Regions from separate parts of the Pseudoalteromonas sp. PAST1 genome, predicted to be linked through region 4. Evidence: predicted binding sites of a transcription regulator. Region 4 holds the regulator's gene; each other region holds the start of a gene.
The links. Region 4 encodes LexA, which represses DNA repair genes until DNA is damaged. Its sites were predicted from a motif close to TACTGTATNNNNATACAGTA; they were not measured.

Region 1 (8,596 bases), on a different contig from region 4:
TGGTGTCCCTTCAACAAGAGCCAAGTCAATTGAGCACTCAAGCAACGCATGTTCAATCTTTTCCGTATTTTCGACCTTCACTTCAACTTTTATATTTGGGTAAGCACTACAGAACCTGGCTAAGTAAGGTGGTAACCAATAACTTGCAATTGTAGTGCTAGTACCAATGACAATTGTGCCACGCTTTAGTCCGGTACGTGACTTTATATCGTCTATTGCCGTCTTTTCAATAGCAAAAATATTACGAGCATGTTCATATAAAGCAACTCCGCCCTCAGTTAATGCGAGTTTTCTCCCTTTTGTGGCACGTTCGATAAGTTTAAGACTTAATTGATGCTCTAGCTCTTTTAACGCTTTAGATACCGCTGGCTGACTAATGAAAAGAGTTTCTGCCGCACCCGAGAAGCTTTGCAATTTCGCTACAGTATAAAAGACTCTCAATGCGTTCAAGTTCATAAGATAACCTTAAGTTATTAAATCATAAAATTAATGTATTGGAGTTATATTTTGGGTCTTTCTAAAATGCAGTCAAGTAAATAAAGCAATTTATTGAAGGACGTTTATGTTGTTCTATACGCGGTGTCTATTTAAATCCCAAACAAAAAAACTCACAGATAGTCGATGGTGGTTGGGCCTAATGTTGGTAATTACATTAGCAAGTATATCAATAGCCCTAAGTAAACTTTCCGTTTTGCAAAATGCACAAGTTAGTTCACTCACTATTGGAATTATCCTCGGCATCATAGTAGGAAACAGTTTGTTTTCCCGTATCGCAACTCATACTGATATTGGAGTAGACTACGCAAAAAGCTTCTTACTTAAAGCTGGCATCATTTTATTTGGCTTTAGAATTACATTCTCACAAATAACAGAAATTGGTTGGTTAGGGCTAGTTATTGATTTAGCCATATTACTAGGTACATTTATCCTAGCAATTCAGTTAGGTAAACGTTTATTTAAACTTGATGAGCAAACAACTATTCTTATTGGTGCTGGGAGCTCTATTTGTGGTGCTGCAGCAATAATGGCAACAGAACCAGTTATTAAAGCACAAGCACATAAAGTATCTATTGCGGTCGCAACAGTCGTTGTATTTGGAACCCTAAGTATGTTTACTTACCCCTTAATGTTTGAATATATAGGGTTGAGTGAATACGAATACGGTATTTTTGTTGGTTCAACCATTCATGAAGTAGCTCAGGTAGTTGCTGCGGGTACCGCTATTAGTGCAAATGCAGCCGACACGGCAGTAATTGAAAAAATGTTAAGGGTAATGATGCTTGCCCCATTTTTGTTTGGTTTATCATATTGGCAAAAACGAAAGGATACAAAGAAAAACTATAACTTAGAAAAATCTTCAGACCTATCAATTCCTTGGTTTGCGGTTTACTTCATTTTAGTAAGTGGATGTAATTCACTAATTAACCTATCTCAGAGTACAACAAACAATATTGTGTGGTTTGATAATATATTACTCACTATCGCCATGGTGGCATTGGGACTACGAACTCACATTGGGGCAATTCGTCAAGCTGGAATAAGACCCCTACTTTTGGGAAGTTGTTTGTTTATATTTTTAACGTTAGGCGGTTTCGGAATTAACACTGGAGTAAAAGCACTTTTATAGTTGGGTTCAACTACAGGCGAATCGTTAAAAGTGCAAAATATGATTAGTCTGATCTTGCTTCCTAGTCGTTAGCGAGTAGACGTGAAATCTCTCTCAAATACAGTAATAAAAATTTACTACATGATTTTTTAAGAGGAGCGCTTGACCGCACCTGCGAAGGCAAAATTTAGCGGTCAAGCGATAAACTATTATGAATGTTTATGGTTGAGAATTCAGCTCAATTGGAGAGAAAAAATCAGAAATAGGAGGTTTAGCTGTTTCATTGGGCCAAAGTATATTCTCTACTTGTTTGCTCTGCTCCCAATGAACAAAGTCAGGAGCTTTGTCTATTTTCGCCTTTTTAATATTGGCACCAGAAGCGCTACTCAAATTATCAGCAACACTTTCAACAAAAGATAACACGTTTGGCTCATCAGTTGCTGCATTATAGTATGCAATCAAAACCCCATTGAAGAAAACAGCTTTATCACCGTCTTCCGCAGAAATTGAACATAAATCCATAGTTACTCCAGCTCATATATTTTTGCCAAAGCTATCATATGCATTAAATCGCGCCTGATTCTGGGAAAAAGGTTTAAATTTAACTAATAATTGATGAAATCACATAGACCGCGAGCCTAAAAGAAACTTCTTGGTTGTAATGTGGAATATTCACATCTAAAATTACTGTTTATTTGTACAGTATTTTGTGATTATGCTTAGCAAACTTACCCCTTCAACCACAGAATTACCTATTGCAGACTTTTCAGTTGCTGCAGGTTTCCCCAATCCATGCGAAGATCACCTATCCGACTCAATCAGTTTAGATGAGCTCCTAATTAAGCGCCCTAGTAGTACATTCCTATTCAGGGTGTCAGGCAACAGCATGTCCCCAGACATTACTGACGGCTCGATAATAGTTGTAGATAGGTCAGTAACAATTAAAACTGGACGAATCGTATTAGCTACATTAGACAACGAATTTGTTGTGAAAGAACTACAATTAAAAAACAACAAAGCCGTTTTTATTAGTAAAAACCCCGACTTCGAGCCAATTGAAATTGATATCGATGAAAACAATGACTGGGATACTCATGTAGTCTGGGGCGTTGTCACTGGTTTAATCAAGATATTCTAATTATGTGGGTTCTTTGCGACATCAATGCTGCTTACGTTTCGTTTTGCCAACTCTTTAACCCCCAATACGACTTTGATAAAACCCCTCTTGGCGTTCTTAGTTCTAACCAGGGCAATGTTGTAGCTCGAAATCAAGCTATCAAAGATTTAGGTATCAAAATGGGAGAGCCAGCATTTAAAGTTAAACAACTGGTGGCTGCGCATGGTGGTCACTTGTGGGGGAGTAATTTCACGCTGTTTGGTGATTTGAGTAACCGTTTTCATACCGAGTTAGAGTACTTCCTATTCGATACAATACGATACTCTGTTGATGAATGCTTTGGGCGCATCGATATAAACTTTACAAAAGATATAAAAGACTACGCACACACCATACAGAGGACACTTAAGAGGAACTTAGGTATTAGTTGTGGCTTGGGTATATCTCAGACAATGACACTAGCGAAACTTGGAAGTCACTGCGCCAAAAAGAAAGAGTGGAAAGAACACACCAATGGTGTGGTTGTATTAGATTCACAATACAAAATTGATTGGGCTCTCAAACATACTCCTGTAGAGGATATTTGGGGGGTTGGAAGTAGAACTACTAAAAAGCTAAATAAATTTGGAATCTATACGGGGTATGACCTTAAAAATGCCGACATTAGTTGGATCAAAAAGACGTTCACAGTTGTTCTTGCCCGTACTGTGGAAGAGTTACGAGGAAAATCTGCGGTTGAATTGAAAGATGTAAACGACTCTCGCGATAGAATTTGCGTATCTCAGAGTATGGGAAAACCGGTGATAGAGCTTACGGAGCTTTCTGAAGCTGTTACAGCACATGCAACAAAGGCTGCGTTTAAACTTCGTCGATTTAAATCTTACACATCGGCAATAACAATATTCATCCACACAGATTCATTTAGACAGGCAGAGCCGCAGTATCATAAGTCACAATCAATTAAACTACCCTACCCCACCGCGGATACATCAACACTGGTGTCTTATGCAAGCTTTGCATTAAAAGCTATTTATAAGAAGGGGTTTAAATACAAAAAAGCTGGCGTTATTTTTGAAGAACTTTCATTACACGATGATATGCAACAACTTGAACTGTTATCTGAGACTTTACCACTGAATATTAGCTCAAAAACGTTGGTCATTGATGAGATAAATAGAAAATTTGGACGTAGTGCAATAAAGCTCGCAAGTGAAGGGTTCTCTCAGTCTTGGCGGCCTAAAGATGATTTAGCACCTTTGAGTTATACAACAAAACTTTCAGATTTACCTATTGCGAAAGCATAAAGATTATTTAGAAGAACCCTACCAAGGTATAAACCCCAGAGTAAATAAAATAACCCAACCCAATTGAAAGAATGGTAATGTTAAAAGCCAACATGAATAGCTTAAAATTATGCGATAAATCGGGCATTTCCATGATGCACCTATAGTGTTTTTTAATGTTATTAAATCATGTATAGCAGACTATCTTAAATAATTCCTTAAATAAAGATACAAATATGCACGAAATACCGGTCCCATTTGGTATCAATTACTCAGGCCATTTAATTGCAGCTCAATCGATTCAAGTGGGCGGAACCTATACTTGTCCATATTGTGGTGAAGCGCTTATGTGTGATTTGTCTTCTATGCAAAATAAGATGCTCATCCACCCAAAAACTAACAACTGCATCAGCCTAAGTGATAGTTATAAGAAAGCCAAAAAACTAATTAAAGATGTCATCTTAGAAAACAAAAAGGCTGAGACAACAATACAGATCCATCAAAATTGCTATCAATGCCTCAAAGAAATACAAAGAGATATAAAATATTGTACATTTGAAGGGGTTCAAACTGATTATTACTACCATGACTCAGTATGTGATGTGATTGGGCAATTTAGCCATAAAGGACAGTCAATCTATTTGGGCATCGAAATTGTATCTGAACAAGAGCAAGACTGGAGACCATATAGCATTTCAAATGGTTCGGCATTAAGAAGCTGGATCAAACTTAATGCCTCTGACGTTCTTAAAGATCCATACAATTGGCGACCTCTAAACTCAAAGCTATCACCAAGGCTTTGCCAATCATGCAGCAATACCAGCAAGAAAGGCTCTAAAATAATTGCTGTTGCAGATAAGTTCTCAATTCCTAGAGAGCTGTACACAACTGCTCGCAAATCCCCAGATAAGCCGTTCATAGCCGACATTGAAACTTGCTATAGATGTTCAGAAGTAATCCCCGTGTTTTGGTGGTTAGGGACGCCATTTTGCGAAGATGAACCACCATTTCCGCGCCCTTATACAATTGAGCTGAGATTTTCTAAGCAATACGGCGGTAAGTACTGGGCAAACACTTGCCCTAACTGTAAATCAATACAAGGTGATAACCATCTCCATGTATTTGAAACAGCGCAATTCAAAGATTTACTATCACCTAAAGTTAAAAGCAGGGAGTCTAATGCTATTAGCATGCTCATGGAGCGTACCAAGCTATTCTATTAGTGCGCTAGCTATGGGCGCAGCACTTCACTAATGAAAGGCATTAGTAGGAAGCGTATAGCCGCGTATTCACACACTAAATAAAGCAGCCCTAAAGCCAGGCTAAAGTTAAAGCATAAAATTATGAATATAATCGCGGTGAGTAAGAGGAAAGCTAATAAAATCATAGCTAAGATGTTAGGGTTTTGAATTAGCCAGTATATAAACACTTTCATGGTGTTAACTGCCCAATGCTTCAAAGTCTATCAATTCTCCTGTATATGTATCCTTTACAACCCCATTTTCAACGGTAACGAAGATAACATTATTCAACCCACTCTTCTTAGTAATACGGATAGAAGCATATGACGAAACTAGTTTTCTAACTATATCTTCAAGCGTCTTAACATCACTTAATTTAACGTCATCATGCCCAATTCGTTTTAAAGTAAACATTCGATTACAACTCCTTTGATTGTGATGTGAGTGCCAAGCAGACATGCAAACGATGGCTCTCCCTATCATTGCTATACCAGCCACAAAGCCTATGAACGTCACAAATAGCAATATGAAATCAGTTTTACCTGTCATACAAAACAGATAAGCATAGAAAGCTCCTGCACTAAAAAACATCAAACCCAAACACAGCTCAAATAAATTAAGCCATCGCTCGGCCATTGAGTATTGCTGATTATTCATAGAAAACACCAGATAATTAATAACTGACGACCATCCTATGCTATCCAGTAAATCGCGCTTAACAGCGTGAAAAAATCAAAATTTATAAGAAAAACAGGCTTTTTTAAGAAGAATTTGAGATAATATTTTTTGAGCATTAAAAATTAGCTCATGCATTAATTTTCGCTTTACCATCTAAAAATTAAAGCATACACTATAAAAAAACACATTCAGTAAGGTTCACAATGACTATCTCTAAAGTAGAAGCTACCGATATCTCGTTTGACGAGCTAAAAGAAGGTTCAGAACTGTACATTCAACGCCGTAATAGACGCCTTCTAAATAACCACCGCAAAGAGCTTAGAGTGTTTACTAAAGCTGAAGCAGTGGCGTACTTAGATATTGATGCAAGAACGTTAGATAAGTACTGCAAAGCTCTAAAAATTAACCCAAGAAGACATGAAGAGAGTCAGTGGTTATTGGATATCGAAGAGGTCTACAAAGTACGAGATTCACTTCCTGATGAACTAAAAAAACAATTACCATTTGTTCGCAGTGAAAGCCAAGACCTACAAGTTATAGTTGTTCAAAACCAAAAAGGTGGTGTTGGTAAGACTGTTACTGCAGCTACAGCTGCATCTGGTTTGGCAACTGAGTTTCATCAAAACTATCGTGTAGGCTTAATTGATATGGATGGCCAAGGCACTTTATCAATGTATTATGCCCCTGAATCAGCACAAGAAGGCTGCTTATCTGTTGGTGACTTAATCATGGGGAACTATGAGCTTGATGAAAACGAAACGCTAAAAGAAGCTATCAGTGAAGCGTTCTTGCCGACCACTATTCCTAACTTGCGTATTTTACCAGCTTCACAATCAGATCGAGCAATTGAGGGCTGGTTTCATGAAGCAGTATTCAACCAGCAACTAAGCTCTCCTTACTCGATACTGCACGACATCATTGAACAAGTTAAAGATGAATTCGATATCATTATCATAGATACGCCTCCATCATTAGGCTACGCGACATACAACGCTTACTACGCTGGTACGAGTGTTATTTTCCCATTATCTGTTACTGAAAATGATATTGATGCTACGTGCTCATATTTTAGTTATATCCCGCAAGTATGGACGCTACTAAAAAATGCGAAACACCCGGGTTATGACTTTATGAAAATACTGCTTACAAATCACAAAGAGAGTTCAACCACTACTGATTTACAGAACAACCTTTATGATAGTTTTTCAACTTACCTTTACTCAACAGAGTTCAACAATAGTGAAGCTGTGAGACAAGCTTCATCATTACTATCAACCGTATTTGATATGTCTAAAAGTGAATACCCTAAAACCAAGATGACTTTCCAGAATGCACAACAAAATGGATATGAAGTTACCAGCCAACTACACCGTGATATTCAAAAAGTGTGGCGCGAACAAGAGAAGGAGCAATAAAAATGGCTAAAAAAAGAGGTACGGTCTCTCCACTCGGCAACACTGCAGGCTCAGAAGAAGCTATTGCAGATAGCAATAAGAACCAACTTGAGAGTTTGGCCAAGCGCTTGAGAATTGAAGCTGAAAAGAGTGAAACACCACTTGATGAAGTGCTCTCTAAGCATCTGGGAGTAGTCAGCGTAGGTCAAAGTAAAGTCTGGACATTAAAGTCAGGCCAAGAAGCCACATTCACACCGGTTACGTTGTCATATGAGCAGCTTAAATCAAATACAGTCGTCACTTTTGAAATCAATGGGCGCGAACAATCACTATTAACAGAAGAGTCGCTTCAAGACTTATCAACATTAGATAATCAACAGTTCTACCCAGCAATTGGTCGACGTCTGCCGGATAATAAGATTGACGTTCTTGATGGTTCACGCCGTCGCGCCTATGTACTTGAGAAAAGCGGTGCTATAGAAACTTTCTCAATGCTAGTTACTGATGACGAAATCAGTCTAAACGATGCAAAGGCTCTCGCTACATCACTACAGTCATTTAAAGAGCACAGCTTACGTGAAATTGGATTACGCTTAGAGCGAGACAAAGAGGCGTACTTAGCTGAACATGGCAAGAAGTTGAACCAGGCTGAGTTAGCGGAACGTCATGGCTTAAGTCAATCAAAGGTAAGTAAAGCACTACAGGCCGCAACAATCGATAGTGATTTAATTTCTGTTTTTCCAGATATTTCATTGCTCAACCACAGTGACTATAAAGCGCTATTGGCAACACAGGCTTTATTAGGTGATCAACTAAGTGATTTCACTGAAGAGCTAAAAAGTAAAGTTAATGAGCTAAAAGTTAGTGGTGGCTTTATCAAAGAAGACCTTAAAGACAAACTCAGCAAACTAATAGCGGATGAATCTAAGTCCTTCAAGCCAACTACAGATAAACCAGTTGTGACCACATTATTCAAATTTGAAAATAAAGATCAGTTTGCTCGCAAAAAAGTGAAAGGAAGAAACTTTTCTTATGAATTCGGTCGAGTTCCGAAGGATATTCAAGAGAAGCTAGATGAGGCAATCTCCGTCATTCTCAAAGAAAACATTTAATAAACACACAATACAGGTGAGCTAATAAAACTCACCTGTTGATACTCTATCACACATCTCTCCTTGCCATATCTTCTACTAACTTAGGTATCAATTGTTCAATTGAGTCTAGTTGAGTGCCTATATCTAAATTACCTTTCTCAGCTACCACCTCAATATCAGAAA
Region 2 (6,552 bases), on a different contig from region 4:
AAGAAGAAAATCTGGTAACAGTTTAAGCAGCTTTTTGAAGGTGGCATTCGTAAGTAAAAAATGAAGGTGACATTATGTAGAACTCACCGGCTTTTTTACCGGCATTGGCGGCAAATTTTTCAATCAGGTATTCATAGATGTAACCCAGTACGTCATAGCCTTGCTTACCGTTCATTGGGATACTTTTGATTAAATGCAGTAGATCGCTGATGGCTTTTGTACGCTTACTCGCGCTTTCACCGAGTTTGCTCAGGCCCGTTTCGAGGGTGGTGAAAATACCTTCAAACAATTTTTTGTAGGTAGGAGAAATCAAACGGCTAAAGGCAGATAGCGCATCGCGTACGTTAGACTCGTCAAAGTCGTGTTTCGGGTCAATCCATGTTGAAAACAAATTATCGTAAGCGATGAAATAGCCAAGATTGTCTTGAATGTAGTTGACCGTGTCCGCGTCTTCTTCGTTTAGGGCTTTAATGTCTTCAGGCGTCATGCCCTCTTTGGTGACAAACTGAACTAACTGGTCGCTGAGGTATTTGTAGAAGATAAAGCCCAAGATATAGTCTTTGTATTCGTTTGCTTCAATCTTGGAGCGCATCTGGTTTGCTGATTCCCAGATTTTTGCGGCTAATTGTTGCTTGTTCATGTTATTTCCTATTCTGTGACCATGTCAAAACCAGGCGCAATCGCAAGGTTACCGACACCGTATAAAGTTTGATAATTTTTTAACCATAAATGAAATTCGGGTGTTTTTAGCTGAGCCGCTTTGGAGCAATCGACATTCCAAAGCCGAAGCAAGTACCCAGCGGTTGCTGCTCTGATCTCGACCTTCATCACGCCACCCGTCATACCATAATCCAGCTCTATCGCTTCGCTGTGCTCTATGCGTGGGTGTGGCACTAACTCCAGCTCTACAAATCGGTTCCATTGCCGGTCTTGGGTTTCGAGCTCGGTTTCAGACAACCTCGAATCCTCAAGTACAACCGCTGCTTTAATTCGGGTAAGCACAAAGTCACGGAACTCATTATGCTTGCGGTCATAACCACGAACGTGCCAACGCAGGCCATTGTCTACCAGCGTATGCGGCACAATTTCACGCGTGGTTTTACCGCTCGATAACGATACATAGGTGATACGCAAGGCTTTGCCTTTGTGTATGGCCTCGGTGACTTTCGCTACTATCGATAAGCTCGGCTTGTTAAGGTGATAAGGCGCTTCACACGCAAGAGGTGGTTTTACCTTTCCAGTAAAGCCATCGCCGTACCCTTGGCTAATCGTCGCCAGCGTTCTCACAACGTCGTAGTCGAACAAGGGCTCAAATGCTTCACCGCGCTTGTGCAACTTGAGCTTTTGGTCATACTCAATGTTGCCTGGCGCAAGCTCTCTGTACATGGTGAAGTCTTTCGTTGCTTGTGCGGCGGCTATACTGAAGCGATCGACTAAATCCGCTCGCACCGCTTCGCCCTTAAATAATAAGGTGAAATCAATGTGGGCAATGCGATCTCTGGTTGCTTGTGGCAACTGCGCTATCTGCGAAAGCCTATCTGGCTTCGCCACTACTGTTTGTTTCAGACCATCATTTGTCATGCGTCTTGTTTATCCAATTCAACCAGTTTTTTAAAAATTCTGTTTATAAAGTACGGACCGACATCGCGTAATCACATTGAAAAGCATCACTCAATGCTGCTCTTCATCCGCAATGACTAATCAATCTCTACTGGTTGAAGCTGGACAGATGGCCATAAAACACTGAATAGGCCTCAACCTAATTAATTTTATTAGGTATCATCCTATCACAAATTATTTTGTAGGGAAGAATAAGCGGCAACTTTTTGATCTTGATTGCAATTGCCGCTCAGGTATGGGCGTGAAGGCCTTGTTTCGTGTCATTGCTGATAGCCGCTATCAATGCGCCACCCGAACCAGTGGCACCACGATGTTACCGCGATGAGATCCCCTTTTGTCCGGTTCTGTAGACATCAGGGCTCGTTGCTCACTCTCCCGAATGCGCCTAGCAACTTCTGCCTGGGCTGGTAGCAATGGCAGCATCCCTTCAGCAATCGCGTCTGGAGCTGACTCTTGGCCACAGGACATCAAGTGCTTCCATGGATCTTTAAGAAAGCGCTCGAACGTGATGCCAAATTCAATGATGCGGGCAGAGACGAATATTTCGCCCCAGTATTCAATGTAGGTGTCTTGGTACATGGAAAGATTCCTCTTGTTGGTTAAACCATAAGTTCACTTTCCATTTTCCAGAGGTTTTCAAATATGCAAGAGGCTATGATAAAGCCTTAAATCGATTGCGGGCATCTTTGTAGTCATAGTGGGCATGTTCTGAGCCACGATGGTACAAATCATCAAGATACGTTTGCTCCAGCGGCAACTCGTCTTCGCTGATTTCCCGCCACCAATGTTTGTTGGCACCTTTCACACCGTCATGCCAGCGGTAACCGCGTTCTTTTAAATAGTCCTTTACGTCAAACGGCGCACCAAACGCACGAACTAACACAGTTCGCCTGTCTGCTTCAGACAATAAGTTTGCAACGGACTCAGGCAACAAATGGAACAACCAGGCCATCGCCAAACAATCGGTTGCAGCTCGGTGTCCTTCATAGAACCAACCTAAGCGAAGCAGCAGGTACTCAAGCTTTCGACTTTCAAAACCCAGTGCTTTCCAATCTATGCCACTGGCTGAACAGGCCCAAGATAGATGGCCTAATGCGGCAAACCGCTTTTCAAAGAAAGGACGATCAAACTGTGCATTATGCGCGACCACCAGCGGATCATCGGATAACCAACTCGCAACCAGTGCATCATCAATGCGCTGGCCTTGCACCATATCATCGGTGATACCGGTTAACTCGGTAATCAGCTCAGGGATTGGCTTGCCGGGATCTTCATACAAACTTATCACATCAACAATCGACACAATCCGCTTAGCAGAGGGGCTGTAAAGCACCTTAACCATACCAAGCTCAATAATGGACTCGTCATCGGCAGACAGTCCGGTTGTCTCTGTATCGAGCAGCACCATTGGCTGTTCGTCACCGACTACAGGAGATAGTTCAAGTGGCCAGGACTGCGGCTCACGCGTTAATGGAATACGCTCCAGCAATCTAAAATCTTCTGGTCTTTCTGGGATATCCGCGAGGCGCTCTAGCGGAAATGGCGCAGGGGCTCTTGTCATTGATGGTTCCTCTTCAATTCTATTGTTCGCTTTGGGTTATTTCACTGTGCCCTGTTCGTTTATAAACGCGTTTGTACAAAATGCACCTTGAATACCTCAGCGTTTTTTTAATCTTTCTACTGGGTGAACCCATGTATGAAGGCTTTGGCTAAGCCTTTCAGAAAGTCTTAGCTAAACCGTTTTGGTAACCCTTACCGATACCCTTTACGTATGGCTTAGGCAACCCCTTTTCAAACGGTTGCAAAAGGCTTTAACTGAGTTCGACTGAGCATTTTAATGATGCTCCTGACTTCGCTTTAAGCCAGTAAATTCAATACGAAGCAGAATTTTACTAACTGTTTTGAAACCCTTTGCAAAGGGTTCAACAAGCCTTGTTTGACGGTTACTTGACCCATGCGTTAACCAGTAGCAGTAACAGGATCAGTAACAGAAGCAAGAGCAGTAGGCAGAAGCAGTATTGTCCAAGCCTTGCAGGCTTTGACGAGGGCGAGCGATCCCCCACATCTAGTTTTTCAACACAAAAAATAAATCACCCACGACACAGCGTCTCAGTCGAACAACTACAGTTTTACCTACAATTTTACTTGTAGAAATCAGCATAGCATTAGATACTGTATAAACAAACAGTATCAATTATAATTTTTCGAGGTTCGTCATGAGTGTCTCGCTGATAGGCCGTAGCGGCGCACTTGCCTTCATCAAAGCCAAGCGCCTTCGTATTCCATTGTTCATGGAACGTGTTTCTGCTGGTTTTCCTTCACCAGCGCAGGATTATGTTGAGCAAACGCTCGACCTCAACGAGCTGTGCATCAAGCGACCGGCTGCAACGTTCTTTGTGCGTGTTGAAGGTGATTCAATGATTGATGCCGGGATTCACCCAGATGATATTCTGGTGGTTGATCGCTCTGTTCAAGCCGAACACGGTGACATTGTCATCGCTGGCATCCATGGTGAACTCACGGTAAAGGAGCTTCAACTAAGGCCGTGCGTCAAGCTGATCCCAAGAAACCAGGCGTATGAGCCCATTCATATTCCTGAAGGGGCAGAGTTAGAGATATTTGGTGTGGTCACCAATGTGGTGCGAAACATGCGCCGTAAGTCGTGACTGTCCCATGCCTGTATTTGCCTTGGTGGACTGCAACAACTTTTACGCCAGTTGTGAGAAGCTGTTTCGTCCTGATTTAAAAGATACGCCGGTTGTGGTGCTGTCCAACAATGACGGCTGCGTGGTTGCACGCTCGCGTGAAGCCAAGTCACTCGGTATTAAAATGGGCGTACCCGTTTTTCAAATCAAAGCTGAAATGCAGCGTCATGGCATTTTGGCATTCTCGTCCAACTACGCACTGTATGCAGATTTGAGCAGTCGAGTGATGCGCACTTTGGAGGAGATGGCACCACGAGTAGAGGTTTACTCCATTGACGAAGCGTTTTTGGATTTAACCGGTATCGAGTCTGTCCTATCCCTTGTCGAGTTCGGACAACAAGTGCGGGAGCGCATTGGCCACTGGATTGGGATCACCGTTTGTGTAGGCATTGCACCGACTAAAACACTCGCCAAGCTGGCTAACCATGCCGCCAAGAAATATCCCGCCACTCAAGGGGTGGTAGACCTGACCAATCCAGATCGGCAACGTCGATTGCTCGCATTAGTCCCGGTTGATGATGTTTGGGGCGTTGGTAGACGGCTTTCAAAGCGATTAAATGCTTTGGGTATCACCACAGCCCTAGACCTAGCCAATGCCTCTCCTAGAGCCATCAGAGACCAGTTCTCGGTGGTTTTAGAGAGAACTGTCAGAGAGCTCAATGGTGAGTCGTGTATTGAACTTGAAGAGATCCCGCCAACTAAGAAACAAATCGTTTGTAGCCGTTCATTTGGCGTAAAAGTAACGCAATTTGAATTGTTACGTGAGGCCGTATGCGAATACGCAACCCGCGCCACTGAGAAGCTTCGCAAAGAACAGCAGCAAGCCAAAGTGCTGACCGTGTTTATACGTACCAGCCCCTTTAAGGACAACGAGCCGCAATACAGCAACTCTGCATCAGGTGAGTTGCTGATCCCCAGTTGCGATACGCGGGATTTTATCGAGCTAGCCAATCACTTACTCAAGCGGATTTGGAAGGATGGTTTTCGTTATGCCAAAGCGGGCGTCATGCTGTCTGACTTTTACGATCCTGACATGTTTCAGCCAGGACTATTCGATGACGTATCGACCCGCTCTAATAGCCAACAGTTAATGTCTGTATTGGACAGCATTAATCAAAGCGGTGCCGGAAAGGTTTTCTTTGCTGGACAAGGTACGAAGAAAGATTGGTCGATGAAGCGAGAGCATTTGTCTCCCGCCTACACAACACGCTGGGACCAGTTACCACGAGTGAAGTAGACCCGGTGATTCAATAGGCATTCACTCTGCGACGTAGCATGTTGAGCTTATCAACCTGGCGTCGAATATCACTGAAGAATTCTTCTTTCTCCATGGCCAGATAAAGCTAACCATCTTAGAACCTATTTCTTATGCCGGGTTCAATGCAGTGTAGAACTGTGTATTGAATGAACAGGACGCCGACTTCAAGCGCAAGACATTGACTATTCATAAAAGAAAAAATGATCAAAAACTCGATTTTACTAATGAAAAGGGTTCTGGACTGAGAGATCTCCATGGGAGCTTTTGAACACGGATACCCAGAAAAAGCTGAAGTCCTACACAATGTGACGATTCAAGTTTTGTCTCAGGCTTAAGCCCCTGTTGGCATAACGTACCTCCTCTGTGTAACGGGGGATTGAATTAAGTTTTTTCACGTAACTACTGACGAAGCCCCACGAAAATGCGTTCACAAAACCTACACTAAAACTCAATTAAGTGCTATTATGTTCAAAATTCAGCACCTATGTTCACATAAAGGCCTAAAAATGAAGTATGCGAGAGAATTATCAAAAATTATTGAAGGTGGAGTGCTTGGAAAGATCAATCAGGTAAAAGCTTATACAGAATTTCTTGCAGACAAATTAGAAAGTGATGGAGAGCATAAGATTGCCAAACGATTAAGAACTTCCATGTCCGATAGTCTTCTGGCTTCTGGCTATAACTTAGCATCGGCACAGCCAGCAAGGCAGTTGAGAGCACCTGTTGATAAAGATAGCCATATGGCGTTAGCTGATATTACCTATCCAGGGTCTAATCATTCTGGCATGGCAGTTCTTGATGCAACAACTAAAGCTCAAGTTGATGAATTTATTTCCTTTGTTTTAAAAGCAGAAAAATTAGCTGATGCAGGCCTAAGTAGTGCCCCATCGTTATTGTTGTATGGTCCTCCTGGTTGCGGTAAAACACTACTTGCTCACAATGTAGCCGCACAACTTGAACTACCGTTGT
Region 3 (8,596 bases), on a different contig from region 4:
ATCACCGCTTTCAAGTATAAACTCCCCGGTACCATCCATAGGATCAAGCAACCAATAACGGTGCCAATCTTTTCTATCTGCCAGCGCTGGGATCGGTGTTTCTTCTGACATAATTGGAATATCGGGGGCTATGCTCTTCAAACCCGCCATTAATACATCATTTGATGCTAAGTCAGCCTTGGTGACCGGAGTATGATCTGACTTTTGCTCAGCACCAATATCATCCTGCTGATAAATGGCCATAATGGCATCGCCTGCTTGCTCAGCTAACCGAATACACGGTTCTAAAAAATCATTCATTGCCCGCTCCCGACTCTAAGTACTTTGTTAATAATAGCAAAGCTGCGACACTTCGTGCTTCAGTAAAGTCTTCTTGTTGCAATAATGATTGCCAATCAGTTATTGGCCATTTTACAACGACAAGCGGTTCTGGCTCATCACCAGGTAAGGTTTCAGGGTAGAGATCTTCAGCATACAAAATATGCATCGTGGCATTAAAGTAACTTGGCGCCATGCTGACTTTTTTTAGTTCAGCGAAATGCTTAGCACCAAAACCAACTTCTTCTTTAAGCTCCCGGTCTGCAGCTTGCTGAGGTGTTTCGCCTGGGTCAATTAAGCCCTTTGGAAAACCCAACTGATAATCATTGGTGCCTGCACAATACTCTCGCACTAATAACAGTTCGTTATCGGCCGTTACTGGCACTATCATCACTGCACCTCTGCCACCGCCACGAATTCTTTCGTATTGCCTTTGTTCATCATTTGAAAACTTCAATTCGAGAGACTCAACAGTAAATAGTCGACTTTTAGCGACAACTTCATTAGACAAAATTTGCGGTGGTGTAGGATGCTTTTTCTGTGTCATTGGCATTAATTTGCTATCATGGCAGTTATGCTCATCATAAATCTTTTAAAGTGAATTGCCTATGTTAAATTGGTCAAAAATCGATACTGTGTTGTTAGATATGGATGGCACCCTACTCGATTTGCATTTTGATAATTACTTTTGGCTAACCGTTATTCCCGAGCAATATGCGCGTAAACATAAAATCAGTTTAGACGCAGCAAAAGCTGACATTTTACATCGTTATCAACAAGTTCACGGACAAATTAATTGGTACTGTTTAGATTATTGGCAGCAGCAACTTGATTTACCAATTATGGCACTGAAACGTGACATTCAACATTTAATCAGAATTCGTGAAGATGTTCCGCCGTTCTTAACTGAGCTTAGAAAAGCAGGCAAGCAATTGATCATGCTTACTAACGCGCACCCAGATTGTGCCATGTTAAAGTTTGAACACACTGCTATCGATAATTACTTAGATGGGGTGATCTCAACTCACCAATATGGCGTGAGTAAAGAGCATCAACCATTATGGCAACAAGTACATCAAGAATGGCAGTTTGATAAGGAACGGACTTTATTTGTGGATGACAGCCCCGCCGTGCTAGATGCGGCAAAAGAGTTTGGTATTGGTCATATACTTGCGGTTGCCAACCCTGATAGTCAGCAACCGCATAAACAGTTCGATGGCTTTTTATCGACCATCGATTTTCGCGAGTTTATACCCGTTAAATAATTACTTCGGGTAACGCTGCTCTAAGCCTTGGTATACAAGTTTTGCAAAATCTGCATGCTCTGTATCTAGGCTTTTTACCACTTCAACTAAGTGCTCGTTATCTTCTTGGCCATTCCACACTTTGATATAACTACCATCTTTGTAGCCATGATCTTGGCGGAAGAAGTTCAAGGTATTTTTACCAACATAGCCACGGTATAAGTCATCGATATCCATACCAATTTGCGCCATACAACCTGCAAATGCGGCTGCATTAAAACTCTTTTCAGCGACTGCTGACCCAGCTAACACTTCGAGTGTTTGTTTAAAATCATCGGCTTGAACTGGTGCATTTAACTCAGCTTCAAGTTGTGCAGCTAACTGCTCATAGCTGGTTTCACCATCAATACGTAAAGATAAACCAAAATGGAAAATATCAACTAACTCTAAAATAACTTGTTCTGTATCTGGGGTTTGTTTTTTCCACCACTTCCAACCGTAGTGATCCAGCATTTCAGCACACTCAACCCAAATTGCACGATACCATTCAAAACCTTGGCTAAACCATTGCTCATGAACTTTAGTATTCATCGCATTTTGCATCTCGAGCATAACAACGAGTTTTTGTAAATTAGCAGACATTCTTTATCCCAACTTGCATTTTCAATTATGTATATACTACAGATAATTTTGTCATTGATGAAATAAAAACACATATGATCAGGTCTGCTTTGCAGTTGATAAAAATAAACGAGGAAGCCTATGTTTAAATCTCTACTCATTAGTGCACTATTTGTACTATCAAGCCAAGTTATTGCCGCGACTGCAACCAATATTGCCGAATCAGCAGAGCAAGTTAGCCCATTATTACCCGGCTTAGCAGTGCCAAATATTGAGTTAAAAGATCAATACGGTAAAACCGTCTCACTCGCTGAGCGTTTTAAAGAAAAAACGACTGTGCTCATTGTTTATCGTGGTGGCTGGTGCCCATATTGTTCAAAGCAATTGGCCAATGTCCAAAAAATTGAGAAAGAGCTAGCGGATTTAGGAGCACAGATAATTGCCGTTTCGCCAGATAGTCCTGAAAAGCTCGCTGAATCAAAAATTACTTCACCAAACTATCAATTATTGTCTGACGACAGCCTTTTGTTGGCACAAAAGTTAGGTTTAGCGTTTTACTTAGATGACAAAACAGCAAAGATTTACCGCAACAAACTTGGGGTTAACTTTGTCTCGTTAGAGGGCGAAGTGAAAGTAGCGTTACCCGTACCTGCAGTGTTTGTGATAGACACTAATGGGTTAGTTAATTTTCAATACGCCAACCCAAATTACAAAGTACGCTTAACAGAAGATTTATTACTAGCCGCTGTTAAATCAGTGAGCGAGCAATAATTTAGTAATCGATAAGCAGAATATGCTTCTGCTTATCGGCCTTGTGTAAATTCTTGCCAAGATTCAATTAAATCAACAAAGTCTTCAAAACCACAGCCACTACACAAGCCTTCTTCTTCAAGCATTAAATCATCATCTTGGTAGGCAACTAAGTCTTCGTTGTCTTGATGTAACGCATGTGCTTCGAATAGCGCTTCGTCTTTACTTAAGATCAAATCAATTTCTTGACCTTGTAAGGTTAAAGACTCATGACTGCTCTTAACCGCGGAGATTAATGCTTGTACCATCGCGATTTTTTCTTTACCGATTTCTTCGTTTAGCCAACGGCCTATGACGGCATGTTCAGAGGAGATTTTAATGCGTAAACCGCTAATAGGATCGCGGATAAATTGATATTCCATGGAGGGTACTCTTAATACGTTATCTGCTAATTATATCGTTTGCAGCTAAACGTGGCGAGTTTTGTAGTCTTAAATCAGCACGAGCGCCAACATGGCGCTCGTGTTTATGCTATTAAAATAGCTAGAGTCGCGATTTGAAGCGCGCAGCATCAATAATCGCCCATAGGTATACGATTGGCAGTAAAATAAAGCCAACTGCAACGTAAATTAGTGCCCCACTAATAACCCATGCTAAAAAGAATGCAATAGCCGCCATTAAACGGCCTTGTACCAATTGCCCTAAACCAGGAAAAAAGATATTACATATTGCTGCGATTACATTACCGCCAGAACCTTGCTCTGCCATACTAACCTCTGTAGTTTTTAATGATTATACTTTTAGTAAACACACTTTATGCCAACTTATTATGGCTTACAAATCAGAGTGTTAAAAAGTAGCGTTATTTTGATTTTAGTTTTTTTTGCTAAAAATCGGTCAAATTCACAATTTTAATACTTCAATTTTAATGACTTGCCAAAATAGCTGTTTATAAAAACAGTATTTTATTTAGCCTTGCATAAACACCTGTTATACTCCACCCATTATAGATTGAAAAGGCGTAACGATGGACGTTTCTGAATTACTCGATGGCTTAAATGACAAACAACGGGATGCAGTCGCAGCCCCATTGCAAAATATGCTAGTACTTGCAGGTGCAGGTTCTGGTAAAACTCGAGTACTTGTTCATCGCATCGCATGGCTCATGCAAGTTGAGCAAGCTTCTGCATACAGTATCTTTGCGGTAACCTTCACAAATAAAGCCGCGAAAGAAATGCGCACTCGTGTAGAAGAAACGTTAAAAGCACCGGTTGGTGGTATGTGGATTGGTACTTTCCACGGCTTATCTCATCGTATTCTGCGCGCCCATCACCGTGAAGCGAACTTGCCTGAAAGCTTTCAAATTTTAGATTCTGACGATCAACAACGTATGATCAAACGCTTACTTAAAGCGATGAACATCGATGATAAAAAGTGGCCTGCAAAACAATTTGGTTGGTATATCAGCGCAAAAAAAGATGAAGGTCTGCGCCCTAAAGACATTCAAGCCTACGATATTAATGAGCAAATGATGCTGAAAGTCTATGCTGCATATCAAGAGGCTTGTGACCGCGCAGGTTTAGTCGACTTTGCAGAAATACTGCTGCGCTGCTACGAAGTACTTAAGAACCACCCAACACTTTTACGTCACTATCAACAGCGTTTTGCCCATATGCTGGTAGACGAGTTCCAGGATACCAATACGATTCAGTACGCTTGGTTAAAATTACTCGCAGGTAACACCAACAGTATTATGATCGTAGGTGATGATGACCAAAGTATCTATGGCTGGCGTGGCGCAAAAATTGAGAATATCAAACGCTTTTTAACTGACTTCGAAGCCGAAACCATTCGCCTTGAACAAAATTACCGTTCAACGGCAACAATTTTGAAAGCATCAAACGCGCTGATCAAAAACAATGCTGAACGCATGGGCAAAAGCCTGTGGACAGACGGCAATGATGGTGAGCCGATTTCAGTTTACGCTGCGTTTAATGAATTAGACGAAGCGCGCTTTGTTAGCAGCAAACTACGTAGCTGGCTAAATGCAGGTAATGCATTACAAGACGCCGCGATTTTATACCGTAACAATGCGCAATCTCGTGTACTCGAAGAAGCAATGCTACAAGAAGGTTTAAAATACCGTATTTACGGCGGTATGCGCTTCTTCGAGCGCCAAGAGATCAAAGATGCACTTTCGTATTTACGTTTAGTTGGTAACCGTCAAGATGATGCGGCTTTAGAGCGCGTTATTAACACCCCTGCTCGCGGCATTGGTGATAAAACACTAAGCCACATTCGTGATTGCGCGCGCAATGAGTCATTGCCACTTTGGTATGCCGCTAAAGCTATTATCGAGCAGCAGCACTTATCTGGCCGTGCAGCAAGTGCCGTGACAAAATTCTTAGAACTTGTTGAGCATATCGAAGATAAAATCAGCGATCTCACCCTAGAAGAGCAAGCGAAATACACCATTCAAAGCTCGGGGTTAATGGCAATGTATCAAGCTGAAAAAGGTGAAAAAGGCCGTGCCCGCGTAGAAAACTTAGAAGAGCTTATTAGTGCTTGTGGTCAATACGAACTTCCTGAAGATGAAGAGTTCAGCTCACCACTGCAAGGCTTTTTGGCATATACCTCTCTAGAATCTGGCGAAGGTCAAGCTGATGAGCACGAAGACGCGGTGCAAATGATGACACTGCACTCAGCAAAAGGCCTAGAATTCCCGCTGGTATTTATGGTGGGTGTTGAAGAGGGCATGTTCCCATCACAACAAAGTAATGAAGAGTCTGGTCGTTTAGAAGAAGAACGTCGCTTATGTTATGTTGGCATGACTCGCGCGATGGAAAAACTATATATTAGCCACGCAGAAAGCCGCCGTTTATACGGACAAGAAAAATACCACAGCCCATCACGCTTTTTACGCGAAATGCCTGAAGACTGTATCGAAGAAATTCGTATTAAAACACAGGTTTCAAGGCCACCTGCGGCAGGTCGTTTTAGTCCATCAGTAACACATGCCGCATTTGAAGATAGCGGCTTTAACTTAGGACAGCGCGTATTACACGCTAAGTTCGGTGCAGGAACCGTACTCAATTACGAAGGCAGCGGCGCACAGTCACGTATTCAAGTGAACTTTGATGATCTAGGCAGTAAATGGCTTGTAACACAGTATGCAAGACTTCAAGCCTTATAATGAGTATATAACAGCGCTATGTAATGAGCTGGTGATTGCAAAGCATCGCCAGCTTGTCATTGTGCAAGGCAGCGAAACTTGGTGCTATCAGTTTGCAAACCAATTAGCGCTAAAAAATACCTATGTTTTCAGTAGCAGCTCATTATTAGCAAATAGTGAGTTCCCAAAACATGCTCACCAGATTCTTGGTCAAGAGTTTCAACACGCAATTTTTGATGGTTTTAGCGGTTTATATGCCGATAAACTAGCCGCGCTTGCCGGTACCGTAAAAGCTGGTGGTGTACTTATATTACTGCTGCCCGATGATAATAACTGGCAAGACCCAGCACTCACAAGTATTACCTCTTATGGCGAAGCAATTAAACACAGCTTTTTTAATCAGCGCTTTTTCGCCAAGCTAAAATTGCAGCCACATTATTTTACTAAGCACTCGCCTCCTGCTTACCAATCTATTTCGCCAGCAACTGCTGAGATAAATTATCAGCAACAACAAGCATGTGTTGAGCAAATTATTAAAACCGCAACAGGGCGCGCTAATCGTCCTTTTGTGATCAGTGCAGACCGAGGTCGTGGTAAGTCAGCCGCTTTAGGGCTTGCAGCAGCAAGTCTTCAAGATAAAAGAATCCTAATTTGCGCCACCCAAGCTAAAGCCGTACAAACAAGCTTTAAACATTTAGCCGCTGAGCTTGGTGTTAGCAAAGAGCAAAACTGTAAGCAACTAGCTAACCTTAGTTACATTGCGCCAGATACACTGCTAAACGAAAAACCTGATTGCGATCTGTTATATGTCGACGAAGCAGCGGCGATTCCGGTTCCTATGCTATTAGAGATACTAAAAAGTTATCCACGAATCGTATTTGCTAGCACTATGGTTGGTTACGAAGGGAATGGGCGTGGTTACACGTTACGTTTTTTACATTACTTACGTAGCCAATTTAAATCGCTAAAGGCAATTACTTTGGATGAACCTGTTCGTTTCGCCAAGTATGACCCCCTCGAACATAGCCTACGTGAACTACTATTACTTGATGCAAAATACCTAGAAACGCAGAGTAAAGAGTCATATCAATTCGAAAGCATAAGCAAAGAGCAACTCATTGATGATGAGCAGTTGCTTAGCCAAATTATGGCGCTATTGGCGTTGGCTCATTATCAAACCACGGTAAACGACTTACGCCAATTGCTTGATGCCCCAGAGCTACAGCTATCTATCTGCAAACAAGAAAATGCATTAAAAGCCGTTTGCTTAATTGCTATTGAGGGTGGCTTAACGCCTGAGATTGCAGAGCAAGTTATAAAAGGAAAGCGTCGGCCACATGGTCATTTAATGGCGCAAACTCTGACTCAATTAAGCCGAAAAATAGAAGATTTGTGTAAACACTCAGCGAGAGTCGTGAGAATAGCTGTTGCACCTGAATGTCATCAGCAAGGTATAGGCTCAGCCCTGTTAAACCACTGCGAAAGCCAATTAAGCAATTGTAGTTATTTTGGTGCCAGCTTTGGAGCCAATGCAGCGTTAGTTAAGTTTTGGCAAAGTAATGGCTTCAACGTTGTTAAGCTTGGATTTAGTCATGACAAAGCAACGGCAGAACATGCTGCCTTAGTGGTTAAAGCATTAGATAAGCAAACGACAGATAGCGCAACACTGTTAATAGAAGAGTTTAAGCAAGATCTCTCTTTGCAACTCCTTGATCACTTTAGCTCACTTCCTTGGCAGCTTATTGCAGAGCTATTCAAAGGCTTACCAAAAAGTGAGCTATCTTCTGCCTTAGATGCAAGAGCTGAGCGGCTGTTAACTGGTGATATTAACCTCTTCCAAGTACAGCCATTGCTATGGCAAATACTTTGGAGCACACCAATTAGTCTAAATTTATTAGATGAACATACAAAGTTCATCCTTATTCGACTAGTATTACAGCAAACCTCTGTAAATAGCTTAATCGAAGAAGCCGGTTTTACAGGTAAAAAAGACTTAGAGTCACAGTTCAAAACCGCAGTGCAAGGTTGGTATGCTCACTATAAATCACTTCAAAATCACAGCCATTAAGTGTTTATGTATTTGTACCTTGCTACTACCTCAGATAGCTTTAGCTGAACACGCACAGCCTACCATTAAACTCGGCATGTCCACTGCGCTCACTGGACCCGCAAAGCAAATAGGCGAACAACTGGCGCTTGGCAGTAATATTTACTTTAATAAAATCAACAAAGAAAACGGTATTAATGGGCAAAGTATCGATCTGATTTTAGCTGATGATGGTTATGAGCCAAAAAATACCGTAGTGAATACTCGCGAGTTTTTATTTGATCAAAAGATCCATGCAATTTTTGGCTCTATGGGTACACCAACAGCCCATGCAATTAAACCTATTCTGGATAGGCACCGCATTCCATTTCTAATGCCATTTACAGGCGCTGATTTTTTACATAATAGCTCAATGCCAAATGTATTTAATCTTCGTGCGAGCTA
Region 4 (8,596 bases):
TCTTTTTGCGCGGGCATTCTCTTTTCCTGAGCGGGTGACAGGATTTCTAGGAATATAACCACACGCATCAGGATCTGGCACAAGTTTTTTACCTTGGCGCTTTATGTCGCAGCCACAATATAAGCTTTTACTGTTGCTTGGTAGATTCTTAATTAAATGCTTTTTGGCACTGTAAAAGCTCGAAAATTCTTTAGCGGATATAGGAAAAGTGAAAATAAAACACAGGGCTAAGTATAGAAATAAACGCATATCCATCACATCAGTGAACTACAGGAAGCGCTATTTTAGAGCGACTATTCTAAAAATGAAAAGTTTTTCAACTCAGCTATAGTTGTTAGGCCGTTTTAATTAAAGGAATTACAACTATGTTATTAGGTGCCTTCTCAGTGAGTTTAAATGTCAAAGATATTCGTGCTTCAAAGCAGTTTTATGAAAAGCTAGGTTTCAACGAGTTTGCCGGGGAGATAGAACAGCATTGGCTAATTATGAAAAACGGTGAACATTTAATTGGTTTGTTTCAAGGTATGTTCGACAAAACCATGCTGACCTTTAACCCAGGGTGGGATCAAAATGCTGAAGCTTTGGATGAATTTGCAACCTTTGAGCAATTAGCTGCACAATTTCAGCAACAAGGATTAGAAATACAAAAGGCCGGTGACGCGAGTTTTATTATCACCGACCCAGATGGCAATCCTATTTTGATTGACCAACACGTGTAGCTGGCTTTTTACGTTTAATTCGAACGTTTTGTAGTAACAAGAGAACTCCTGTAATACAAAATAGTACGCTGGTGGCCGAGAAGCTGATGAGTAGTGGATTGTTAAAGTTCTCACGCTCATCATAATCCATAATGTGTAGCATCCAGAAAAAGTCGAAAATGCGCCACAGGGTGCTGCGCACAGTTATAACTTTACCGGTTTGGCTATCTAAATATAAGGTTGTTGTTAACCAATCATCGAAGCTAATTTGCCAAACATTGGCTTTGTGACCGACTTCTCTAGGCCCTTTTGTTAATAACTGCGCTTGCGTTATTTTTGCGTCAATAAGCAGGTGAGCTTGCGCATTTTCAATGATTTGCGCTTTACTCGGTGCAGGCATTTTAGCACCTGTTCTGCCATCAAAAGTAAACGTACCGTTAGAGGATGTAACTTCTATAATCGGGGTATTTAAAAAATGGCTATATTTAATACCTTCGATTTGCTCAAATTGCGCTGTTATTTTATCAATTGAAGCAGGGTAGTCCGACAATAAAAATGGGCTACTTAAACTGCGATTAGCCAGATGCTTACCATGCACTTTTTCAAGTGGTAATGAGCTCATCACAAGCCCACCTAAAAGCCAAAAAAAGATCTGTAAAGCAAGTAAATAACCAAGCCATTTATGCCCTTTACGAGCATACTTAAACAGACGTTTATTCATTATTACCCCGTTATTATTGTTATGTGGGCGCTATTTTAGGTTGTTTAGCTAGATTGCCAATGCGGCATAATGTCGCGTTAACTGTATTCTAGATTTGGTATATATACAAAACTGAGTTAAAGTTTCAGTCGATATCAATAGAGGGTAAAAACGAGAGTATGTCGGAAATTCAATTTTTAAATGTAGATCTGGAGCTTGAATCAAAGCACGATATTAGTGCGCTTGTTGCTGATTTGAAGAAAAACGCCATGGTTTTACATTATGACCAAGATGAATACCGCCAACTAGCACGTATTGAAGCAACCGCAGATATCAGCTCTCCAGATAAAGCGATTAACCAGCTTTGCGAGCTTATTGAGTCTTGCTCGCGCAATGCATTAAAACAGTGGTTATCGTGCTCAAAGCGTACATTTGATATAGGCTTTGAATCAGGTAATTCGCCTAAATGCTTTAACCAACCCCTGCATGCCGATACCTTGTTACGTATCTCTGCAATTGGCGCAGGGATTGAAATTACTATTTATCCTGTCGAAAAATAGCCTGAATTTATCGCTCTACAACAGCTGCGGTCATTCTTGATACGCAGCAAAGCTCTCCTGCGGCATTGGTAATTTTAATATCCCAAACAGAAGTTCGCTTACCTAAATGCAACGGTCTTGCTGTTGCTGTTAACGTTCCTTTGCGTGACGCTTTCATGTGGTTGGCATTAATTTCTTGGCCAACAGCATAGAACTTATTGAAATCAATCACGAAATTGGCTGCATAGCTTGCCACTGTCTCTGCTAATACAACGTTTGCTCCGCCATGAACCATACCCATAGGGTTATGATGCTCAGGAATAGCAGGCATAGTTGCCATTAAATAATCATCACCAATTTCAGTTACCTCAATGCCCATAGTTTTCATTAAAGTGCCTTGACCGGTGATCCCTTGTTCTAGCTCTTTGCAAAGCTCTAACGTGATTGGGTGGTGCCAAATACTCATTGTGTTTCCTTAGCCTGCTAATTAAAGCTAATACCTTATGGCATCTTTCGGTGTGGTTCAATGTTAGTTTTGTAGCAATATGATGGGGTTAATTTAAATTTGCGATTTTCAAATAACTGTATATACTCACAGTTAAATGTACTGTATGGAAAACCAGTTGTATGCGCCCATTAACTAAACGCCAATCGCAAATTTTAGAACTAATTAAAGTCTTTATTAAAGATACAGGCATGCCACCTACGCGTGCTGAAATAGCTCAAACATTAGGTTTTAAAAGTGCCAACGCTGCTGAAGAACACCTAAAAGCACTGGCTAAAAAAGGCATGATCAAAATGAAGCCTGGGGCGAGTCGCGGTATTCAGTTAATTGAAGAAGATGAGCCAGAGCAACTAGGCTTACCTTTAATTGGCCGTGTTGCAGCTGGTGAACCTATTTTGGCGCAAGAGCATGTTGAAAGCCACTGCCAAGTTGATCCTTCATTATTTAAACCTGCAGCCGATTTCTTACTGCGTGTAAATGGTATGAGTATGAAAGACATTGGTATTATGGATGGCGATTTGCTTGCAGTACACAGAACACAAGTTGCTGAAAACGGGCAAGTAGTTGTAGCTCGAGTCGATGAAGATGTAACAGTTAAGCGTCTAGAAAAAGCGGGTCGCAAAGTACTTTTACACGCTGAGAACGAAGAGTTTTCGCCTATTGAGGTTGACCTTGAGCATGAGTCGTTCAACATCGAGGGGTTAGCGGTAGGTGTTATTCGTAACGCTGACTGGATGTAAACGTTCCCAATTTGGTGCGTCAAATTGACTCAATTTGGTGCGCCACTGAAATTTTACTACTTAATTAGGATTTGTGAATCCTTACTCTTCATTTAAAGCCTTATATGGCGCAGTTTTCCTCTCTTTTTATATTTCGTTTTTACTCCTAAACATTAAATAACGCGCTGATTATAGTTGTTATTTCTGCACCAAAATAAACATTTATTATCATTAAAACTTGCTTATTGGTCATTTTTTAACTAATTGGTTAATACACTGTATTAACACCTAATTAATAAAAAGACACAAAAATGTGCGAGGTGTTAGACAGGGGGTCGGTATCATAAGTGGGTCAAAATGATACGTAGTCGCTCTGAACAATAAGAAAAACGAATGGGCACCTTGCTGTATCGCCTTTTCGCTTTGCGTCTTGCAATAGCATCTAAAGGAGCCGTCACATGGGTAAACTGCGTTACGCCTTGTGGCTTATATTGTTTGCACTTCCTGAGCTTGCATTGGCAAATAGCCAATACAATATGCGTAAAGGGGTGACCGATATAAGTAATAATGTTTATGAGTTACACATGACGATATTTATTATCTGCTGTGTAATCGGCATCATCGTATTTGCGGTGATGTTTTGGGCTTTAATACACCACCGTAAATCCAAAGGGGCCAAGCCTGCCCAATTTCATGAAAGTACAAAAGTTGAAATACTTTGGACTGCCATTCCATTTGTCATCTTAATCGCCATGGCTGTGCCTGCCACAAAAACCTTAATTGCCATGGAAGATGCCTCTAAAGCCGATATCACCATTAAAGTGACGGGCTCACAGTGGAAGTGGCATTATGAGTACATGGGTGAAGACATTGCCTATTACTCGATTCTATCTACTCCTAAAGATCAAATAGACAACCAAGCAGAGAAAACTGAACATTATTTGCTTGAAGTAGATAAACCGCTAGTACTTCCTATCAATAAAAAAGTTCGCTTTTTAATGACTTCAGACGATGTAATTCATTCATGGTGGGTGCCTGATTTTGCGGTTAAAAAGGATGCAAATCCTGGGTTTATCAATGAAGCGTGGACACGTATTAACGAGCCAGGCGTGTACCGTGGCCAATGTGCTGAGTTATGCGGTAAAGATCATGGCTTTATGCCTGTAGTGGTGAAAGCTTTACCTGAAGATGAGTTTGCTAATTGGCTTGCAGATGCTAAGCAAGAAAAAGCCAATGCGGCCGCAGCGGATGCTGCTTTGCTTGATCAAACATTACCGAAAGAAGAGCTTATGACCTTGGGTGAGCAAGTCTACATGGCTAGTTGTGCTGCATGCCACCAACCTACCGGTATGGGCTTACCAGGCGTTTTTCCAGCACTTAAAGGCAGCCCCATTGTATTAGGTGATGTAAAAGATCACATAGATATTGTGTTACACGGTAAGCCTGGCACAGCAATGCAAGCGTTTGATAAACAGCTTTCAATCAAGCAACTTGCTGCGGTTATTACTTATAAGAGAAATGCGTGGGGTAATGACACCGGCGATGTTATCCAACCGAGTCAAATTCAAGCCGCGATTGATGCAGCAGCGGAGGCGAACTAATGAGTAATGTTATTAACGAGCAAGCAACTGGGCATGCGCATCACGACCATCATCACCCTGCTAAAGGTTTTAAGCGTTGGCTTTACACCACCAATCATAAAGACATCGGGAGTTTATACCTGATTTTTTCACTCACCATGTTTTTAATTGGCGGAGCAATGGCAATGGTGATCCGCGCTGAACTGTTTCAACCTGGATTACAGTTAGTCGATCCGCACTTTTTTAATCAAATGACTACCGTACATGGCTTGATCATGGTGTTTGGTGCCGTTATGCCCGCGTTCACTGGGCTTGCAAACTGGATGGTACCTATGATGATAGGCGCACCAGATATGGCCTTACCACGTATGAATAACTGGAGCTTTTGGATATTGCCTTTCGCATTTTTAATCCTGTTGGCTTCGTTACTCATGCCGGGTGGCGGTCCTGCGTTTGGTTGGACTTTCTATGCACCACTCTCCACCACTTACAGTAACGACAACACCGCACTGTTTGTATTTGCTGTACATATCATGGGTATCAGCTCAATTATGGGGGCGATTAACGTTATCGTGACTATCGTCAACCTAAGAGCGCCGGGTATGACGTGGATGAAGCTGCCGCTATTTGTATGGACATGGTTAATCACTGCATTTTTGTTAATTGCTGTTATGCCTGTTCTAGCAGGGGCGGTCACTATGGTGTTGACCGATAAATACTTTGCAACCAGCTTTTTTGATGCAGCCGGAGGGGGCGACCCTGTGATGTTCCAGCACATTTTCTGGTTCTTCGGTCACCCTGAAGTGTACATCATGATTTTACCAGCCTTTGGCATTATATCGACTATCGTACCTACCTTCTCGCGCAAGAAATTATTTGGCTACGCGTCTATGGTGTATGCAACTTCATCGATTGCGCTGCTAAGTTTTATCGTTTGGGCACACCATATGTTTACCACTGGGATGCCTGTGGCAGGCGAGTTGTTTTTCATGTACGCCACCATGCTCATTTCGGTGCCAACGGGCGTTAAAGTGTTTAACTGGGTGGCCACCATGTGGCGCGGTTCAATTAGCTTCGAAATTCCGATGATGTTTGCCATCGCCTTTATTGTGTTATTCACCTTAGGTGGTTTCTCTGGCTTGATGCTTGCGATTACACCGGCAGATTTTCAATATCATGATACCTATTTTGTGGTGGCACACTTCCATTATGTGCTTGTGACAGGAGCTGTGTTCTCAATTATGGCGGGGGCCTACTACTGGTTACCGAAATGGACCGGCAACATGTATAACGAAACGCTGGCGAAATGGCATTTTTGGTTATCGCTAATCAGTGTCAACGTGTTGTTCTTCCCTATGCACTTTGTTGGCCTTGCCGGTATGCCGCGTCGTATTCCTGACTATGCACTGCAATTCGCTGACTTTAACGCCATTATCAGTATTGGTGGTTTTGCATTTGGCTTATCGCAACTGTTGTTTGTGTTGGTGGTATTTAAATGTGCCAGAGGGGGCGAAAAAGCGCCTGCCAAAGTATGGGATGGAGCTGAAGGTTTAGAGTGGGAAGTCGATTCTCCAGCACCTTATCATACCTTTGAAACACCGCCGGAGATTAAGTAATGAACCATGCACCTTTGCTAAAAAAACTGCTGATTACATGCTTGCTCATGTTTGCTTTTGCTTTTGCAATGGTGCCGCTTTACGACGTGTTTTGCGACGTTACAGGGTTGAATGGTAAGCCATCATTAGAAAAAGCGAGCGCGAGTGAATCAATAAATACACAGCGTCAAGTTGATGTCAGCTTTACCACTCACGCTCAAAGCGGCGCGCCATTTAAGGTGCAGTCTGAGCAATACAGTGTGGCAGTACAACCTGGTGCCATGCGTGAAGTTAAATTCTCAGCGAAAAACACCAGTAATGAAGACAAAGTCATGCAAGCAATTCCATCAGTATCACCGGGTAAAGCGGCAAAGTACTTACATAAAATCGCCTGTTTTTGCTTTGATCAGCAGCCAATGAAAGCCGGTGAAGAAATGGAGTTTACCTTGTTGTTTTATGTTGATACTGAGTTACCCGACGATGTTGAGGAACTGACGTTGTCGTATACCGTGTTTGATATTAGCGGGCATGTTGTGGCTAAAAACGATTAAAAGCCGCCAAGCTAATTGCTAATTGGGAGCAAACAAAATGAATCAAAATTATGAAAAATACTATGTTCCAGCCGAGAGTCCTTGGCCAATAGTTGGCGCCATCGCGATGTTTTTAATTGCTGTTGGTGCTGGTTTAACAGTGATGCAAGTAAGTGGTGAGAGCAGTAGTGGCCAGTATGTGTTGTATCTAGGCATTGCAATATTAATCTATATGGTTTTTAGCTGGTTTAAAAACGTTATTGAAGAGTCTCATAAAGGGCTTTATTCAGCGCAAATGGATCGTTCATTCAAACAAGGTATGGGCTGGTTTATCTTCTCTGAAGTTATGTTCTTTATGGCATTTTTTGGCGCACTATTTTACGCCCGTATGATTTCGGTGCCTTGGCTTGGTGGCGCAAGTAATAATGCTATGACCAATGAAGTACTCTGGCCAACCTTTGAAGCCGTATGGCCGCTATTAACTACGCCAGCGGGCGAGACCACACAAGCTATGGGCTGGCAAGGTCTACCATTGATCAACACGCTTATTCTACTTACCTCGTCGGTCACAATTCACTTTGCTCATGTTGCTATTGAAAACAATAAGCGCGGCGCCCTGAAGGTGTTTTTATCTTTAACCGTGCTATTAGGTGTGATTTTCCTTGGCTTACAAGTTTATGAGTATATGCATGCTTATCAAGATCTAGGTTTGACCTTAGATGCGGGCGTTTATGGGAATACCTTTTTCTTGTTAACGGGCTTTCACGGTATGCACGTGACACTTGGAACCATTATTTTATTTGTAGTGCTACTAAGAATTTTTAAAGGCCACTTCACGAGTGAAAAGCACTTTGCCTTTCAAGCAGCTGCTTGGTATTGGCACTTTGTTGATGTGGTGTGGTTGTGTTTATTTGTATTTGTGTACGTGCTGTAGCTTTGTGAAGCGGCGACGGGTTGGTGTGAATAAAGCCTAATTTCATTGCGGCAATGATGAGCACCAGCACAATACCTGAAAACAGCACTCGACGACCTAAGTAATGCGACATGGGTTTCGAGTGCTCTTTTGCTGACATCATCACAAACAGCGCTCTAAACAGGTTGAACAGAATATAAAGTAATAACAAAACAATAATGATTTTAATCATATTAGGTATTCCAAATGCAGTTAATTTTATGGCGCAAACAAAAGCTTAGCTCAATTATCGCAATTTGCGTTGTGATACTTGCAGTGCTTATTTGTTTACGACTCAGCGTTTGGCAATACCAGCGAGGCGAGCAAAAACAGCAGCAACTAAGCCAGTTAGCCGTTTCGAAAGAGCAAGGAGTTTTGAATTGGCAAGAGCTGCAAAATTTACCTAAAGAGCTGAACAAAACGGGCTTGCAAGTCAAAGTCTCTGGCGAGGTAAATAAACAACAGTACTGGCTGCTTGATAATCAAATTTATCAGGGGCAAGTGGGCTATGACTTACTAGTAGCGATGACAATTACCGGTGAAACCGCGCCTTTAATCGTTAACTTTGGTTGGCTAAAAGCTCCAACAAACCGTAGCCAGTTGCCAACCGTTGTGTGGCCAGAATCAACAAGGTTTTCGGCCACTGTGCAATTGAAACAAGGCAACTTACAAGGCTTCACACTCGCCGATGAGATTGGTGCAGAACAAGGCTGGCCTAAGCGTATTCAAGGCATCGATTTAACAATTTTTAGTACTCAATTAGCAAAGCCCTTACAAG

Region 1: the regulator LexA is predicted to act here: its motif matches at 2,292-2,311, upstream of L1272_RS17310 (LexA family protein).
Region 2: the regulator LexA is predicted to act here: its motif matches at 3,791-3,810, upstream of umuD (translesion error-prone DNA polymerase V autoproteolytic subunit).
Region 3: the regulator LexA is predicted to act here: its motif matches at 3,877-3,896, upstream of uvrD (DNA helicase II).

The regions. Positions count from the first base shown of each region.
Region 1 covers NZ_JAKGBH010000041.1:13,101-21,696, reverse strand. Annotated here, with positions in the region: gene L1272_RS17325 (LysR substrate-binding domain-containing protein) at 1-456, opposite strand, end outside; gene L1272_RS17320 (YeiH family protein) at 563-1,627, shown strand; gene L1272_RS17315 (hypothetical protein) at 1,826-2,128, opposite strand; gene L1272_RS17310 (LexA family protein) at 2,322-2,744, shown strand; gene L1272_RS17305 (Y-family DNA polymerase) at 2,747-4,027, shown strand; gene L1272_RS17300 (hypothetical protein) at 4,243-5,229, shown strand; gene L1272_RS17295 (hypothetical protein) at 5,446-5,904, opposite strand; gene L1272_RS17290 (ParA family protein) at 6,129-7,340, shown strand; gene L1272_RS17285 (ParB family protein) at 7,343-8,431, shown strand; gene L1272_RS17280 (ATP-binding protein) at 8,481-8,596, opposite strand, start outside.
Region 2 covers NZ_JAKGBH010000042.1:30,426-36,977, reverse strand. Annotated here, with positions in the region: gene L1272_RS17575 (type I restriction-modification system subunit M N-terminal domain-containing protein) at 23-640, opposite strand; gene L1272_RS17570 (WYL domain-containing protein) at 649-1,581, opposite strand; gene L1272_RS17565 (hypothetical protein) at 1,900-2,199, opposite strand; gene L1272_RS17560 (3'-5' exonuclease) at 2,273-3,181, opposite strand; gene umuD (translesion error-prone DNA polymerase V autoproteolytic subunit) at 3,837-4,286, shown strand; gene umuC (translesion error-prone DNA polymerase V subunit UmuC) at 4,294-5,562, shown strand; partial or broken gene L1272_RS23295 (conjugative transfer protein MobI(A/C)) at 5,573-5,668, opposite strand; gene L1272_RS17545 (AAA family ATPase) at 6,090-6,552, shown strand, end outside.
Region 3 covers NZ_JAKGBH010000065.1:2,037-10,632, reverse strand. Annotated here, with positions in the region: gene cysQ (3'(2'),5'-bisphosphate nucleotidase CysQ) at 1-300, opposite strand, end outside; gene nudE (ADP compounds hydrolase NudE) at 293-865, opposite strand; gene yrfG (GMP/IMP nucleotidase) at 927-1,583, shown strand; gene L1272_RS20615 (dUTP diphosphatase) at 1,584-2,204, opposite strand; gene L1272_RS20610 (peroxiredoxin-like family protein) at 2,325-2,954, shown strand; gene L1272_RS20605 (YacL family protein) at 2,987-3,355, opposite strand; gene L1272_RS20600 (hypothetical protein) at 3,477-3,701, opposite strand; gene uvrD (DNA helicase II) at 3,961-6,126, shown strand; gene L1272_RS20590 (GNAT family N-acetyltransferase) at 6,104-8,173, shown strand; gene L1272_RS20585 (ABC transporter substrate-binding protein) at 8,136-8,596, shown strand, end outside.
Region 4 covers NZ_JAKGBH010000015.1:75,232-83,827, reverse strand. Annotated here, with positions in the region: gene L1272_RS09595 (endonuclease) at 1-249, opposite strand, end outside; gene L1272_RS09590 (VOC family protein) at 366-719, shown strand; gene L1272_RS09585 (hypothetical protein) at 694-1,419, opposite strand; gene L1272_RS09580 (hypothetical protein) at 1,578-1,958, shown strand; gene L1272_RS09575 (PaaI family thioesterase) at 1,966-2,403, opposite strand; gene lexA (transcriptional repressor LexA) at 2,565-3,182, shown strand; gene coxB (cytochrome c oxidase subunit II) at 3,620-4,762, shown strand; gene ctaD (cytochrome c oxidase subunit I) at 4,762-6,357, shown strand; gene L1272_RS09555 (cytochrome c oxidase assembly protein) at 6,357-6,887, shown strand; gene L1272_RS09550 (cytochrome c oxidase subunit 3) at 6,925-7,800, shown strand; gene L1272_RS23220 (DUF2909 domain-containing protein) at 7,700-8,011, opposite strand; gene L1272_RS09540 (SURF1 family protein) at 8,026-8,596, shown strand, end outside.